One region of the Exiguobacterium sp. SL-10 genome, then DNA from elsewhere that is predicted to be linked to it. Evidence: predicted binding sites of a transcription regulator. Region 1 holds the regulator's gene; each other region holds the start of a gene.

Region 1 (5,659 bases):
CAATACCCCCGATTAGTGCTGCCACGATAAGAAGAATCCAGAATAATGTACTCAAGGCTTAACCTCCTCTACCATATGAAACATCGTTTTTTACTATACACTATATTACGCTAATTCGCTAGTCGTCTGAAAAAAAAGTGGTGACCCAAAACCTCCGGGCCACCACTGACAACATGCGATTAAAGTGATTTGGCAGCTGCGACGACGTTGTCGACCGACATGCCGTATTCTTTCATGAGGAGATCCCCAGGAGCAGAGGCGCCGAACTTATCGATGCCGAGTACTTTTCCGCCGAAACCGACGTACTTGTACCAGCCGAGCGTCGCGCCCGCTTCGAGCGACACACGTTTCGTGATCGACGACGGAAGGACTGATTCTTTATACTCTGCCGATTGCGCTTCGAACAATTCCCACGAAGGCATCGAGACGACAGCCGCGTTCACGCCTTCAGCCGCGAGTGCTTCGCGAGCTTCGACGAGGACGTGGACTTCAGAACCTGTACCGAGAAGAAGGACGTCTGCCTCGCTCGAGTTACCCGCGACGACATAGCCACCTTTAGCTGCGTCTTCAATCGACGTACCAACGAGTTCTGGCAACGCTTGACGAGTCAAGACGAGAAGTGATGGTGACGATTTCGTCGTGATGGCTTGCTTCCAAGCCGCGATCGTCTCTTTTCCGTCAGCTGGACGGAGAACAGACAAGTTTGGCATTGCACGGAAGCTCATCAAGTGCTCGACCGGTTCGTGTGTCGGGCCGTCTTCGCCGACCGCGATTGAATCGTGCGTCAAGACGAACGTTGACGGGATACCCATGAGCGCAGCAAGTCGAACCGCTGGGCGAAGGTAATCCGAGAATACGAAGAACGTCGCGCCATATGGGAGGACCCCACCGTGGAGCGCCATCCCGTTGACGGCTGCTGCCATCGCGAATTCACGGACCCCGAACCAGATGTTGCGGCCGGCTGGATCTTCATCGAAGTCCGCAGCACCTTTAATCATTGTGTTGTTCGAACCAGCGAGGTCAGCCGATCCACCGAAGAGTGTCGGGACCGTTTTGGCAATCGCGTTCAATACTTCACCGCTCGTTTGACGAGTCGCTTTTTTCGAACCGATTTCGAACGTTGGCAACTCGCTGTCCCAACCTTCTGGGAGCTCATTGTTCATCGCACGTTCGAATTGGGCACCAAGTTCAGGATGTGCTGACTTGTATGCTTCGACGAGTTCATTCCAGTCCGCTTCATGTTTCGCACCCGGCTCAACGACTTTATCATTGAACAAGTCGTACACTTCGGTCGGTACGTAGAAGTTCTCGCCTTCCCATTTGTAGAACTGCTTCGTGAGTTCGATTTCCGCTTCACCGAGTGGTGCACCGTGCGATGCCGATTTTCCTGATTTGTTCGGTGAACCGAAACCAATCACCGTTTTAACTTCGATAAGTGTTGGTTTCGACGTTTCCGCTTTCGCTTCGTCGATTGCTTTCGCGATTGTATCGATATCCGTACCGTCCTCGACACGAATGACTTGCCAGCCATAGGCGTTGAAACGATCTTCGACACTTTCCGAGAACGACTTGTGAAGATCACCATCAAGTGAGATGTCGTTTGAATCATAAAGGACGACGAGCTTTCCGAGTTTCAAGTGACCAGCGAGTGAGGCAGCTTCTGCCGACACGCCTTCCATCAAGTCACCGTCTCCACAAATCCCGTATGTGAAGTGGTCAACCACTTTAAACTCATCGCGGTTGTATGTCGCTTCCAAATGCTTTTCAGCCATTGCCATCCCGACAGCCATGGCAATCCCTTGTCCGAGCGGTCCAGTCGTCGCGTCGACACCAGCTGTGTGACGATACTCTGGATGCCCAGGCGTCTTCGAATCCATTTGACGGAACGATTTGAGATCGTCCATTGAAAGGTCGTAACCAGATAAGTGAAGAAGCGAGTACAAGAGCATCGAACCGTGTCCCGCTGAAAGCACGAACCGGTCACGGTTGAACCAGTTCGGATTTTTCGGGTTGTGACGCATCTTATCCGTCCAAAGTGTGAACGCCATCGGAGCCGCACCCATCGGCATCCCCGGGTGACCAGAGTTCGCTTTTTGGACCGCATCGATTGAGAGCGTCCGAATCGAGTTAATCGCTAATAGTTCTTTAGTAGTTGTTTCCACTAATTTCATCCTCTCTGTTGTTACAAAGTTTCTACCCGTCATATTTTAGCACACTCATTCGTGTGTCACAACTAATTAATTAGTATAACACATTAAATGGAATCGTTTACTTCCTTTCGCTTGAAAACGCATCAATAAGCCCCCCTGATCAGCGTTCGCGTATAACAAACATGCACACCCTATATGAAATAGGATGTGCATTCATGGTCATTCCGAGCGGTGACGTTTCTGCTCGTCTTTTAGTTTTTCTGGCGTCACGTCGTTCCCGTCCGGATCGACGACCTTCATTCCCATCATCTGTGATTTGAATGATTGGCGGAACGCTTGCAAATATTGTTGACGTAGTACTTGTTGCTCGTCCATCTCTTGAGTTGATAGACCATCTGTTTTCGCTTTGTTGGCGAGGAAATTGATTCGCTCCAACTGTTCAGGTGCTAGCATCAGGCTCGCCCCCTCTCTACTGAATTTGTTCTTCTACTGTACAAAATCAGCGAGCAGGAATCAAGTTTCTGGTACCGATACATGCTCCAAATAGCGTCGATTCACGGTCGCTTTCGATACCTCATAACCAAAACCCCGGAGCGTGGCCGCAATTTCAGCGAACGTGAGCCCACGCTCGCGCAGTTGGACGATTTCCTCAATCGGGACCTCGATTCGGCTCCGACCACCTTGGTCGTGGTGCTGAATATTTCGGTGCGGATTGAAGCCATTTGCGACCGCCCGGCGCATTCCACGCGATATTTTAGCGTTATGAATCTTACGTTGATACTCTTCGACGACACTCACGATTTCGAGCACCATTTTCTCGGCATCAGAGACGACGTATTCATCGGACGACTGCATCGTCAACAAGCGGACGTTATGCTTCATGAGTGTATGCAAGATGGCAATTTTCGCGTTTCCCCGCCCCAGACGACTGTCATCGCTAACGAGCACAGCATCGAGGTGGGACGTCGAAACGTGCTCCAACAAATCAAGTAATCCAGTCCGATTGACCTCATACCCGCTCTCTTGCTCGCTGATCACATCAACGATTTCGGCGTCAAGACGTTTCGCCATCTGCGTCAATTCGTCCGCCTGGCGACTGAGCGATGTCTCTTGGGTGGACTTGTTCGTCGATACGCGACAATAAATGACGACCCTCATCGCGTCACTTCCTTTCTCTCCATTCGCCCTCTACGATACACAGGTTTAGGGGCTGTACGCAATCAGAAAAGATTATTCGGCGGCGAACCACGTCGTCTCGTCGTTCTCTTCCTCGTCTCGTTCAGCGAGAATGTGCGCTTCGAGCGTCTCCGCCTCGGTCAAGGCGACTTCTTCTTCAATGCTGTGTTCGACTTTTTGTTCGGTCACGGCGACCTCATTGTTACGCAGCTCACCGACTGCAAAAAATGCGAACATACCAAGTGCCAACATGCCGACTAAAATGATTCCATTAATAGTATCTCTCATGATGATTACCTCCTGGGAATAAGAATGCACGTTCTCGGGAACGTTTGTTCGTTTATCTGTTCTCATCATAAAACAAGAACTTCTGTTCGGTCAAGTAGAAAAAAACGAACGAATGTTTGTGCGCTCATGTGTTCTTGTGTTAAACTAAATCCATAAAGAATAGGATGCGTTCGCAGGTTATTCGACATAATCGAGGTGAAATCCATTGAAAAAAATGTCAGCAAGACAACAACAGATTCTTGATTTTATAAAAGCTGAGGTCCGAGCAAAAGGGTATCCCCCTTCAGTCCGCGAAATCGGCGAAGCTGTCGGGCTCGCATCGAGCTCGACCGTCCACGGCCACTTGGACCGTCTTGAAAAACGTGGATTGATTCGACGTGACAAAACGAAGCCACGTGCCATCGAGATTTTGGATGAAGAGATGTCAGTCGTCGAAGACCATGATGCCGTTATGTATGTGCCGGTCATCGGGAAAGTTACAGCCGGTACGCCGATCACAGCGATCGAGAACGTGGAAGAACACTTCCCGCTCCCGGCTCACGTCGTCGGATCCGACAACGTTTACATGCTTTCGGTCTCCGGAGACTCAATGATTAACGCAGGAATTTTGGATGGGGACCGCGTCCTCGTTCGTCAACAGAACACGGCCGACAATGGAGAGATTGTCGTCGCTATGACCGATGAAGGCGAAGCGACCGTGAAACGGATTTATAAAGAGGCTTCGAAAGTTCGCCTCCAACCGGAGAACGACGAGCTTGAAGCGATGTATTTCGATAACGTGTCAATTTTAGGGAAGGTCATCGGTGTATACCGCACGATTCACTAATGGCGAGTGGCAAGACACATACCCGTACAAATCTCGTGGCAATCGGTGCTCTAGCGATTGCCACGCCTTTTATTGACATCGATGTGCCGACGGTTTTCCTGCTCGGCGCTCTCATCGGGACGTTCTGGCTCTCCCCGGACCTCGATTTGAAGTCGGACGCCTACTACCGATGGGGGCCGCTCCGGGGCTTTTGGCTCCCTTACGTGAAGCTCATGCCTCACCGATCGCTGTTTTCACATCTGCCGCTGTTGAGCGATCTCATCCGGGTCGTCTATCTCGGCTTCCCGCTCACGCTTGTTCTCACGCTCACACCGTATGAGGAAGCTGTCAGCTCTTGGCTCGACCTGAACGGAGTGGCATGCTTCTTCGGACTCGTCTTCGCGACGACGCTACATACCGCGCTCGACTACGCGTCTACGTTCCTGAAGCGTGCGTTTTAAACAGATAGTTATGCTATACACCTAAAAGGGCAACCCGTCTAGTAGACTGGGCTGCCCTTTTTTAAGCGTCTGAAGATATTAACGGATTAATCATACTCGACAATTCGGATTCCTTCCGACTCAGAAGGTGCTTCAAAAAATGAAGTGACATAATCGAACACTTCTTTTGTGTCAAATACTGCTCGCTCAGGCATTTCTGTCCGCCTGTTAGCAATTTGTCTCATACACTGCTCGTCGCTAAGGTTCAGATAAATCAATTGATGGTCTGCACCAACCTCAGTCGCCATGGCAAGAAACCATTGACGTAGACCGATTGTGTTGGCCGGGAAGTCCATCACGACATCCACCCCTACTTCAAGCATGCGCTGGACAGTTGTTTCTACGATTGGTTTGAGAAGTTCAGCGTGTCGTCTGTAATTTTCGAACGTATGAATCTGATTAGGATAAAGTGCCTGTAACCACTCATCTTCAGACAACCGTACCGCATGCTTTTCGAGCTCGATTCGCTTGGATGTCGTTGATTTCCCTGCCCCCATCTTCCCACAAAGAAAAAATAATGTCCCTTTTTCCATCGTGATCATCTCTCCTGTCCACACAGATTTGGGTGCTGGCATCATATTGTATCGCAAAGTATGAATCAATCATTACGTTGATGCAACATGATGTGATTCTCAGCGACTTCGCGACCATTTACCAACAAGACGATTCGATGCTCACCCGGATAATGCCTACGGGTCGTCAAATCAGACCAGTTATGAACTCTATTCGCTGCAAGTCGC
Region 2 (5,659 bases), on a different contig from region 1:
GCCGGTTCGTCGGCACTTGGACGACGTCCATCTGATACGTCTTCATGAACTCTTCGCGTGACGTCTGCGCCGTACCCGTCATGCCACCGAGGAGCGGATACATCCGGAAGTAGTGTTGAATCGTGATCTCGGCCGTCGTCTTATTCTCTTCGGTGATGTCGAGCTGTTCTTTCGCCTCGAGCGCCTGATGGAGGCCTTCCGACAGACTGCGTCCTTCCATGACCCGGCCCGTGAACAAATCGATCAACTCGATCTTGCCTTCTTGGACGATATAGTCGACGTCCCGCTCGAACAACACGTTCGCCCGGAGCGCCTGCATCATGTAGTGATAGAGGACGTGGTGCTCGGCGGAGAACAAGTTATCGACCGAGAACAACGCCTCGATTTTCTCGATGCCCTGATCCGAGAACATGACGGCGCGCGCCTCGAGGTCGACCGTATAGTCGTCTTCCGTCAATTGACCGAACACGGCTTGGGCGAGCCGTTTCAAGCGGACGTGTGACTCGTCCTTCTGGGCGATGATGAGCGGCGTCTTCGCCTCGTCGATTAAGACGCTGTCGACTTCATCGAGCAAGGCGAAATGGAACGGACGCTGCACGCGTTCTTCCGGCGAGCCGACCAAATGGTCCCGAAGATAGTCGAACCCGAACTCAGTCCCGACCCCGTATGTAATGTCGCCGCATATGCCGCTTGTTTGTCAGGAAGCTCCATCTCCGGTACGTTCAGTCCGACCGTGAGGCCGAGGAACGTGTGAATCTTCCCGATCTGTTCGGCGTCACGTTGCGCCAAATAGTCGTTCACCGTGATGACATGGACGCCTTTCCCTTCAAGCGCCTTGACGAACGCAGGCAATGCCGCGACGAGCGTCTTCCCTTCCCCGGTCGGCATCTCCGCAATATTCCCTTCGAGGAGCGCGAGACCTCCGATGAGCTGGACGTCATAGTGACGGAGCCCGATCGTGCGGACCGATGCCTCGCGGACGAGGGCGAACCCTTCCTCCGTGATGGCGCGGACGTCCGCACCGTCCGTGAGCCGCTGTTTCAATTCGAGCGCGTACTGGCGAAGCGCTGCATCGTCCAATGCTTGCATCGTCTCCTCGTACGCGTTGATGCGTTCGACTTGTTTCTTATAGGTTTTCAATCATCGTGCCTGATCATTGGTCAATTGCTTCACAAAATCAATCACAGGATAGCCTCCATCGTCCGAAACCATATTTGTCTAGCTACCCTCCCATTATACCGGATTTTGTTTCTCCCTCGCTTTATTATTTCGGTAAATCCCAAAAAGTTGGAATTTCATCATGCATTTCACCCTTTTTTTGACTTCTTTCAAATTTCTTTTCATTTTTCTATTTGAGACGGCGTGAGACCGTGATACGATGAAAAAAACAGAACGTTTGTTCGTAAAAAAGGAGAGGTGGCTATGCGACGTCGGATTTTTTGTATCGACAGCGTCTCGTTCTACGCCAGTTGCGAGTGCGCCGCCCGCAAGTTGAACCCGTACAAGACAAAGCTCGTCGTCTTATCGAACTTACAGGACAACGGCGCCCTCGTCCTCGCCGCGACGCCGCCCATGAAACAGCTCGGCATCAAGACCGGCTCTAGACGGTTCCACATCGACCGCTTGCCGTGGCACGAGCGGCGGCACGTCATCTACGCCGAGGCCCGGATGAGTCATTATTTGAACGTGTCCGTACAAATCGTCCATATCTTGCATCAGTTCGCGCCCCCGGAGGCGATTCGCGTTTACTCGATTGATGAGACGCTCGTCGACTTGACCGGGACGGAGCAACTGTTCGGGAACGATGCGCACGTCGCCCGCCTCATCCGCTCGACCGTGTTCCGCTATACCGGCATCCCGGTCACGATCGGCATCGGACCAAACAACGTCCTCGCCAAGCTCGTCCTCGACTTGCATGGGAAAAAGACGGGTGTCGCCAGCTGTTTCCTCCACGACGTCGAACGATTGATCCACCCGGCCCCGATCGGCAAGATGTGGGGCGTCGGCGCGAAGATGGAAGTCCATCTCCGGCGGCTCGGCATCGACACGATCGGTGACCTCGCCCGCTATCCGCTCGAGACGCTCCATGAGAAGTTCGGCGTCATCGGCGCCGAGCTGTGGCATCACGCCTGGGGCATCGACGAGTCACCGACGATCCTCCCGCCAAGCTCGTTATTCGGGGCAAAGCGACAGCGGCCGCGGACGATCGGTCATGGCATCACGCTCATGAAGGACTATACGACGTATGCGGCCATCCGGCTCGTCTTGCAGGCCATTGCCGTCGAGGTCGGGATGCGGACGCGGCAGGCCGGACTCGTCGGCGGCAGCATCCATCTCGGTGTCCGTTACACCCGGACGAGCGAGCGGCGCGGCTTCAGCAAACAAAAAAAGCTCGCCCGCTTCACAGCGGACGAGCGCGAGTTCTTGCCGGTATTATTGACGCTCTTCCTCGACGCGTGGGACGAGACGGAGGCCGTACGTTACGTCTCGGTCGCCCTCGGCAAGCTCGAGCCTCGCAGCGACCACGTCCAGCTGTCGTTCTTCGAGGACGAGTGGGCCCGAGCACGCCGGTTCGACTTCCTCGACCTTGTCGACAGCTTGAACGTCCGTTTCGGGCGCGGCACGATTCGGCCGGCGTCGAGCTTATTGAAAGACAGTCCGCTCCGGACGCGGCAACGCCTCATCGGCGGACATAAACAAGGAGGTGAATCGTCATGAGCCAGACCCGCTACAAAGACCGCGGTGAATTGAAATGGATTCCGTTCCTCATGCCCGAGCACGTAGCGCTCTTGAAGAAATATTACGCCCACGTCCAAAAGATCGAGCTGCCCGATTTGGATGAGCAGCTCCTCTATCTGTGGCAAACCGAGCTCGAACGCGCCATCCGGGAAGGAGACGCCGTCGAGCTAACGCTGTTCGACAACGGCATGACCCATACGGTGCGCGGCTACGTCCACGCCATCTATTACGCCGAGCGTGAAGTCGAGCTGTTCGACACAGACGTGCGCCGCATCCCGTTCGGTCAGATTCTGTCCGTCCGTTAAGACGCGTCAATCGCTTCCTGTGTCGTCTCGAACGTGTCGACATGATCGAGCACGCCGTAATGCGTGAGCGTCTGCCGCACGGGTGCCGATAAGTGCGCGAAGACGACACGACGGTCGGCCACCTTTAACTCCCGGACGACGCGGCGAATCTCTTCGACGGCCGTCACATCGATGACCGGACAACGGTGGAAGTTGAAGATGAACACGTCAGGCTCGTCATGGATATGATGCAATACGTGCTCGAACATCTCGATTGCCCCGAAGAAGAGCGGACCCTCGACACTGAAGACGACTTGACCGTCGCGCGTCACGTACCGTTCCGTCTGTTCGCGGACGTCAATCGTATCGGCCATCCGTTTCGCGAACAAGGCGAGCGCACAGATGACCCCGACCTCGACGGCGACGACGAGGTCGACGAACACGGTCAGCCCGAGCGTGACGAGCAAAACGAGCGATTCGGCCGACCGATGCTTGAGCATCTCGAAGACGTGGTGCCGCTCCGACATGTTCCAAGCGACGCGCATCAGAATCGGGGCGAGGGCGGCCAGTGGGACATAGCTCGCGAGCGGTGCCAACACGAGCACGGCGAGGAGCACCGTCAACCCGTGGATGACCCCGGAGCGGCGGCTGACGGCCCCTGCTTGAATGTTCGTCGCCGTCCGGGCGATGGCGCCGGTCGCCGGGATCCCGCCGAAGAACGGGACGACGACGTTGGCGAGCCCTTGCCCGAACAGTTCCTTGTCCGGGTTCATCTTCGTACCGGCCATGCCGTCCGCGACCGCACCCGACAATAGCGACTCGAGCGCCCCGAGGAAGGCGATGGCGAACGCCGATGGCAACAGCGTCGCAATCAAATCGAGGTCGATCGCGAGCCAGTTGAACTCAGGCAATCCGCTCGGAATGCCGCCATAGGCACTACCGATCGTCGCGACTTCCCCTGGGATGACGAGACTGACGAACGTCGGCACGAGCATCGCCATCAAGAGAAGCGGTAACTTGACGGGTAGTTTTGGTACGAGCCAGAGCGTCAAGAAACCGATGGCGGCAATGAAGACAGGCCATAAGCTCGCTTCATGTAACGATGTCACGAGCTTCAGCAAATTCTCGTGGAAGTGCGGCGCCTTCTGAAACGAGATGCCGAACAGTTCGTCGAGCTGGTCGACGAAGATGACGACGGCGATTCCGGCCGTGAACCCGATTGTGACGGCGCGCGGCATGAAGCGGATGAGTCGTCCGACGCGGAGTACGCTCATAAGGAACAACAGGATCCCAGCGAGGAACGTCGTCACGAGCAATCCTTCGTAGCCGTGCGCGAGCATGACGCCCGAGACGATCGGGATGAAGGCGCCGGTCGGTCCGGCGATTTGGAACGTCGAGCCTCCGAACAAGCTGACGAGGATGCCGGCGATGATGGCCGTGTACAAGCCGTACACCGGTCCGACGCCTGAGGCGATCGCGAACGCCATCGCGAGCGGCACGGCGACGACCCCGACGGTGATCCCGGCCGAGATGTCCTTTTGCCATCCTTGGCGTGATGTCATGAAGTTGTCCATTCTTGCATTCCTTCTTTCCATGATGTCGAAAACGAGTTCAGTGTACGCCTGTCCCTTCCCTTTGTAAACGGCTCTGGCGAAACGTTAACATAATCGACAAAACAAAAAGACGCATCGCGATGGATGCGTCGAAGAGTGACCGGGGTAAAAAAATCATATTTCAGTCAATCGAGAGGTGGCGAACTGTTTCAGTGCGTCACATAATCCGAACAGCCGGGTTGTGATGGCTTCCTTGCTTCCATAACGAATCGTATCCTCCCGTGTCAATTCTTCTTGAAGTAACAGCTGATGGTGAAGGTAAGCCGTCTCGAGTAATTGGAGCAACTGCTCCCCTCTCACTTCTCGAACGATTGACTGATTCCCGTCGCTGTAGCCTGCAAGAAATCCTTCTGCCATTCCTTTTAACTGTGCTTCACACAAATCAAATCGATGCCTCTCATAGCGTTCCGTTTGTGAAAGGGCGACAAAAAAGGTCTCGTATAAGTTCATGAAATTGCCAGCCATGCCTCGCGGTGCGTATACGATTGGATAAGGATCGATCAAACAGACGCGATTCCTTTGCAATAAAATATTTTCGGGAGACGCATCTTGATTGACGAGACTCGGGACGCTGATTTGATCGTTACGAAGTGCGGTCGCCGCGTTGAGCATTTGTTCGACTACATCGTCTTTAAACTCGGGATACGTGGCGCATAACGTTTTGTAGTCTGCCAAGTGCTCGTCACTTTCTTCCCGGATCAACGTGTGAAGGTCCCCGTTCAAACTGCCGTGTAATTTCTTCTCTTCTGTCCATATCAAATAACCTAACCCCTCGACATCGTGTCGGATTTGATCGGTTTTTCGATAAATCTCCCCGACCTGAGCCCCCACCTGTGAAGCTTGTTCTTTCGTCATCGCATGTAAAGAAAGAGGGGCACCCCCGAATGACTCTAACGTATACGTGAACTCAGCAGACACGAAGAACTCATAAAAATCTGGAGCAGCTCCTTGAACCGCGCGATTCACGGACTGATAATACAATTTCGTAGCGGCGTACTCTGCCATCAAGGCATCATGATCGAA
Region 3 (5,659 bases), on a different contig from region 1:
AGCCCTTCGATTTTCTTATGCTTCCCTGGCTTCGCCTTGGCCCGGTTAATATGATGGGCGAGCGATTTGTAGAGGATCTCATTGATGAGCGTCGACTTCCCGGAACCCGAGACGCCGGTGACGGCGATGAACATCCCGAGCGGAATCGAGACGTCGACCCCTTTCAAGTTGTTCTCTTCCGCCTTCAAGATTTTCAAGAAACGCTCATCCGGCACTTTCCGTTCGGCCGGGAGCGGGATGAACTTCTTACCAGACAAGTATTGCCCCGTGAGCGACTTTCTGTTCTTCATGAGCTGTTTCGGCGTCCCGGCGGCGATGACTTCTCCACCATGTTCGCCGGCACCCGGCCCGATGTCGATCAAGTAGTCGGCTGCCATCATCGTGTCCTCGTCGTGCTCGACGACGATGAGCGTGTTGCCGATGTCACGCATCTGTTTCAGCGTCGCGATCAAGCGGTCGTTATCACGCTGATGCAACCCGATCGACGGTTCATCGAGGACGTACAAGACGCCCGTGAGCCGTGAACCGATTTGCGTCGCGAGACGAATCCGTTGCGCTTCTCCACCAGAGAGCGTCCCGGCAGCACGTGACAGCGTCAAATAGTCGAGACCGACGTTGTTCAAGAAACTGAGCCGCTCACAGATTTCTTGCAAGATGAGACGGGCGATGGCGATATCTTTCTCGCTCAACTCCGTCATGATTGAATCGAACAAGTCGATGGCGTTGACGACCGACAAGTTCGTCACTTGCCCGATGTGGTGTCCCGTGATTTTAACGGCGAGCGTCTCTTCTTTCAACCGGTAGCCGCTACATGTCGGACAAGCATGTGTCGCCATGTACGTCTCCATCTGTTCACGGATGTAATCGGACGTCGTCTCTTTGTAGCGGCGCTCGATGTTTCGGAGTACCCCTTCGAAAAAGATTGTGTTCGTCCGGACTTGTCCGAAGTCGTTCTCGTAACGGAACAAGAACGACTCTTCGTCCGTCCCGTGCAAGACGAGCTCTTGGTCCCGCTTGGATAGGCGTTCGAACGGCACGTCCATGTCGATGTCGAAGTGTTTGCACATCGAGGCGAGCAGTTGTGGATAATATTGCGAACTTGTCGGCTGCCAAGCGACGACCGCGCCTTCCTTCAGCGTTTTCGACGGATCGGGGATGACGAGTTCAGGGTCGACATCGAGTTTCGTGCCGAGTCCGTCACACGTCGGACAAGCGCCGAACGGTGAGTTGAACGAGAACATGCGCGGCTCGAGTTCACCGATCGAGAACCCACAGATCGGACAGGCGTGATGCTCGCTGAACAGGAGCTCGGTCCCATCCATCTTATCGATGATGGCCCGGCCGTCGGCGAGACGGAGCGCTGTCTCGAGTGAGTCGGCGAGACGGCCCTCGACGTCAGGACGGACGACGAGGCGGTCGACGACCACTTCGATGGAATGTTTCTTATTTTTATCGAGTTCGATCTCATCGGTCAGTTCGATCGTCTCCCCGTTGACACGGACGCGGACGAAGCCTTCCTTTTTAAGCGAATCGAACACTTTGACGTGCGTCCCTTTGCGACCTGAGACGATTGGCGCCAAAATTTGCAAGCGCGACTTCTCCGGCAGTTCCATCACTTGGTCGACCATTTGCGAAATCGTCTGGCTCGAGATTTCGATGCCGTGACGCGGACAGACCGGTTTCCCGATCCTAGCGAACAACAGGCGTAAGTAGTCATAGATTTCCGTGACCGTCCCGACGGTCGAGCGCGGGTTACGGCTCGTCGTCTTCTGGTCGATCGAGATAGCCGGGCTGAGGCCCTCAATCGTGTCGACGTCCGGCTTGTCCATCTGTCCGAGGAACTGACGGGCGTAGGCCGATAGACTCTCGACGTAGCGACGCTGTCCCTCGGCGTAAATCGTATCGAACGCGAGTGACGATTTCCCGGAACCCGACAAGCCCGTCAAGACGACGAGCTGATCACGGGGGATATCAATATCAATATTTTTTAAGTTATTGACGCGAGCGCCTTTGATGACGATCGCATTTTTCTTCTCAGCCATTTAATTCCCTACCTTCAACTCCAAGATTAAGTCACGCAATTCGGCCGCCCGTTCGAACTGGAGGTCGCGGGCCGCTTGTTTCATTTCTTCTTCTAGCTTGGCGATGGCTTCTTCGCGCTCGGCCGGTTTCATCGAACTGAGCGATTCGAGCACATCCTCCTCGGCGTCGACCGTCGCCCGGATGACACCGCGCACTTCTTTGCGGATCGTCTGCGGCGTGATGCCGTGTTCTTCATTATAAGCCTGTTGAATCGAGCGACGGCGGTCGGTCTCTTCAATCGCCCGTGTCATCGAGTCGGTCATCTTATCCGCGAACAAGATGACGTGGCCGTTCGAGTTCCGGGCTGCCCGTCCGATCGTCTGGATGAGCGACCGGTCCGAACGGAGGAAGCCTTCCTTGTCGGCGTCGAGAATCGTGACGAGACTCACTTCCGGGATGTCTAGACCTTCCCGCAGCAAGTTGATTCCGACGAGGACGTCGTATTTTCCGAGACGCAAGTCGCGGATAATCTCAATCCGCTCGAGCGTCTTGATTTCCGAGTGCATATAGTTGACCTTGATGCCCGCTTCACGCAGATAGTCCGATAAGTCCTCGGCCATCTTCTTCGTGAGCGTCGTCACGAGGACGCGTTCGTCCTGTTTAATGCGCTCACGGATTTGGTCCATCAAGTAGTCAATCTGCCCTTTAATTGGGTGAATCTCAATCGTTGGATCGAGGAGACCCGTCGGTCGGATAATCTGTTCAATCATGTTCGGCGTATGTTCGAGCTCATACGGACCCGGTGTCGCCGAGATGAAGATGGCCTGGCTCAACTTCTTCTCGAACTCGTCAAACTTGAGCGGCCGGTTGTCCTTTGCCGACGGCAGACGGAAACCGTGGTCGACGAGCACTTGTTTCCGTGCTTGGTCCCCATTATACATCCCGCGCACTTGCGGGAGCGTCACGTGCGACTCATCAGCGATGAGCAAGAAGTCTTTCGGGAAGTAGTCGATGAGCGTGTACGGTGTCGCTCCTGCCTCCGTCAAGTTCAAATGGCGCGAATAGTTCTCAATGCCTGAACAGTAGCCCATCTCACGCATCATCTCGAGATCGTAGTTCGTCCGCTGCTCGAGACGTTGCGCCTCGAGTAACTTGCCTTCTTCACGGAACTTCTCAAGCTGTTGTTCGAGTTCGGCCTCGATGTTGACGATCGCTTTTTGTAACTTCTCGTCACGCGTGACGAAGTGGGATGCTGGGAAAATCGATACATGCTCGCGATCGGCGATGATTTCGCCGGTAAGCGGGTCCATCTCGCGAATCCGATCAATCTCGTCCCCGAAAAATTCGACGCGTAAGCACTGCTCGTCACGTGACGCCGGGAAGATTTCGACGACGTCCCCACGGACACGGAACCGACCCCGTTGGAAGTCGATGTCGTTCCGTTCATATTGGATGTCGATCAATTTGCGGAGCATTTGATCGCGCCCCATCTCTTTCCCAACACGGAGACTCAAGACGAGACTGTTATATTCTTCCGGGTTACCGAGACCGTAGATGCACGATACCGAAGCGACGATGATGACATCATCGCGCTCGAACAGAGCCGAGGTCGCCGAGTGGCGAAGTTTATCGATCTCATCGTTGATCGAGGCGTCTTTCTCGATGAACGTGTCGGTCGACGGCACGTACGCCTCTGGCTGATAGTAATCGTAATAGCTGACGAAATATTCGACGGCGTTGTTCGGGAAGAATTCTTTGAACTCGGAGTAGAGCTGTCCGGCGAGCGTCTTGTTGTGGGCCAAGACGAGCGTTGGCTTCTTCACTTCTTGGATGACGTTCGATACGGTGAACGTCTTCCCGGTACCGGTCGCCCCGAGTAACGTTTGGTACCGGTCGCCGCGATTGACACCCTCGACGAGCTGTCGAATCGCCTCCGGTTGGTCGCCGGCCGGCTTATATTCTGATTGTAAGCCGAACGGAACGCTAATCTTATCCATGTATATTCCTCGCTTTCTGTTCCTTGCATATTGACTTGATTATAGCACATACGCGAACAAATATTCGCTTCTGACACGCTTCCCAACTCGTTCCGCTTTTCGTTATGATGGAGAGTGAATCTAAATAGAAACGAGTTGGTCGTCATGTGGTCGCTTCTCTTCATCCCGCTCGGTGCCATCGTGGGTGCCTTGTCCGGATTCTTCGGTATCGGCGGCGGGGTCGTCATCGTCCCGGTGCTTCTCTTTAGTGGTTATTCGGCAGCAGAGGCCGTCGCCACGTCGCTCTTGTTCGTCGTCGGGACGAGCCTGTCCGGCGCGAAAAAACATACATCTCTCGGCAACGTGTCCTGGTCGACGGGTATCACGGTCGGATTGACCGGCGCCTTGACAGCACAGCTGTCGAGCCGACTCGTCCTCTCGATTTCCGGGACGTACGATTGGTTGTTGAACCTATTTTATCTCGCTATCCTATCTTATTTTGCCGTTACGCTATTAAAGAAAACATCAAAACCGCAGAAGCCTAAAAAATCAACACTCTTTGCCGGGATCATGATCGGGGCGATGGCCGGACTGTTGTCCGCCCTCCTCGGCATCGGTGGCGGGTTCATCATCGTCCCGCTCCTCGTCAGTTGGCTCGGCTTCACGACGCATCGCGGGGTCGGGACGAGCTTGGCTGCGGTCTTGTTCATCTCGCTCGGTGGCCTCGTCGGCTATCTGCCATCGCTGTCGCTCGATTATGTGACGCCGCTCGCCCTCGTCCTCGGGGCATTCATCGGTGCGCCGATCGGTGCAACACTGACGAATCGTTATAACGACAAAGAGATTTCAAGACGACTTGCTTGGCTCTATCTTTCCGTCATTGCGTCGATCATCCTCGACCTCGGCACTACGAGATTCCCCCTGCTCACATACGCGAGTTTGGCTGTCCTCCTTGCTTTTCTCGTCGGCATCACCCTCGATTTCAGACGGCGGTTTGTCAATCAAAACCACTTTTCATAAGAAAAGTGGTTTTTTTTGCATATTCGGTTTTGAAACGCTTACATTTGGGGCATATAATGAAGTGGTAAGCCAAATTTAATATGGAAGGAAGGGAGTATCACATGTCAGCATTCATCAGCGAAATTATTGGTACAATGCTACTCATCTTGCTCGGTAACGGTGTCGTCGCCGGCGTCGTCCTCCGTCACTCAAAAGCGGAGAACGCAGGCTGGATCGTCATCACGTTCGGTTGGGGCTTGGCCGTTATGGTCGGGGTTTATGCGGCCGGCATCTACGGAGGGGCGCACATCAACCCTGCCGTCACTATCGGACTTGCGACAGCAGGCTCATTCCCATGGGCCGATGTGCCAGGCTATATTTTGGCACAATTCATCGGGGCGTTCATCGGGGCCGTCCTCGTGTATGTCCATTACAAACCGCACTATGATGCGACCGACGACCCAGGCGCCAAATTGGCGACGTTCTCGACCGCACCAGGGATTCGTAACACGCCGTTCAACTTGATTGGGGAAATCATCGGCACGTTCGTCCTCGTCTTCGCCCTCTTGTCATTTGGGGCCAACACTTTTGCCGACGGATTGAATCCGCTCATCGTCGGTTTCTTGATTGTCTCGATTGGTCTCTCGCTTGGTGGTACAACG

Evidence for each region. The regulator LexA, encoded in region 1, represses DNA repair genes until DNA is damaged. The targets are predictions, from matches to a motif close to CGAACATATGTTCG.
Region 2: a site for LexA is predicted at 1,390-1,403, ahead of EVJ33_RS13260 (Y-family DNA polymerase). Genes of this name have one in related genera too.
Region 3: a site for LexA is predicted at 4,073-4,086, ahead of uvrB (excinuclease ABC subunit UvrB). Genes of this name have one in related genera too.

The regions. Positions count from the first base shown of each region.
Region 1 covers NZ_SJUP01000003.1:223,477-229,135, forward strand. Annotated here, with positions in the region: gene EVJ33_RS05755 (YneF family protein) at 1-55, opposite strand, end outside; gene tkt (transketolase) at 180-2,171, opposite strand; gene EVJ33_RS05765 (DUF896 domain-containing protein) at 2,370-2,603, opposite strand; gene EVJ33_RS05770 (YneB family resolvase-like protein) at 2,664-3,308, opposite strand; gene EVJ33_RS05775 (hypothetical protein) at 3,381-3,614, opposite strand; gene lexA (transcriptional repressor LexA) at 3,820-4,440, shown strand; gene EVJ33_RS05785 (metal-binding protein) at 4,440-4,880, shown strand; gene EVJ33_RS05790 (P-loop nucleotide/nucleoside kinase family protein) at 4,967-5,452, opposite strand; gene EVJ33_RS05795 (DNA alkylation repair protein) at 5,518-5,659, opposite strand, start outside.
Region 2 covers NZ_SJUP01000014.1:26,233-31,891, reverse strand. Annotated here, with positions in the region: partial or broken gene secA2 (accessory Sec system translocase SecA2) at 1-1,140, opposite strand, end outside; gene EVJ33_RS13260 (Y-family DNA polymerase) at 1,423-2,718, shown strand; gene EVJ33_RS13255 (YolD-like family protein) at 2,715-3,044, shown strand; gene EVJ33_RS13250 (SulP family inorganic anion transporter) at 3,041-4,597, opposite strand; gene EVJ33_RS13245 (phosphotransferase) at 4,751-5,659, opposite strand, start outside.
Region 3 covers NZ_SJUP01000016.1:27,049-32,707, reverse strand. Annotated here, with positions in the region: gene uvrA (excinuclease ABC subunit UvrA) at 1-2,042, opposite strand, end outside; gene uvrB (excinuclease ABC subunit UvrB) at 2,043-4,019, opposite strand; gene EVJ33_RS13955 (sulfite exporter TauE/SafE family protein) at 4,164-5,018, shown strand; gene EVJ33_RS13950 (MIP/aquaporin family protein) at 5,120-5,659, shown strand, end outside.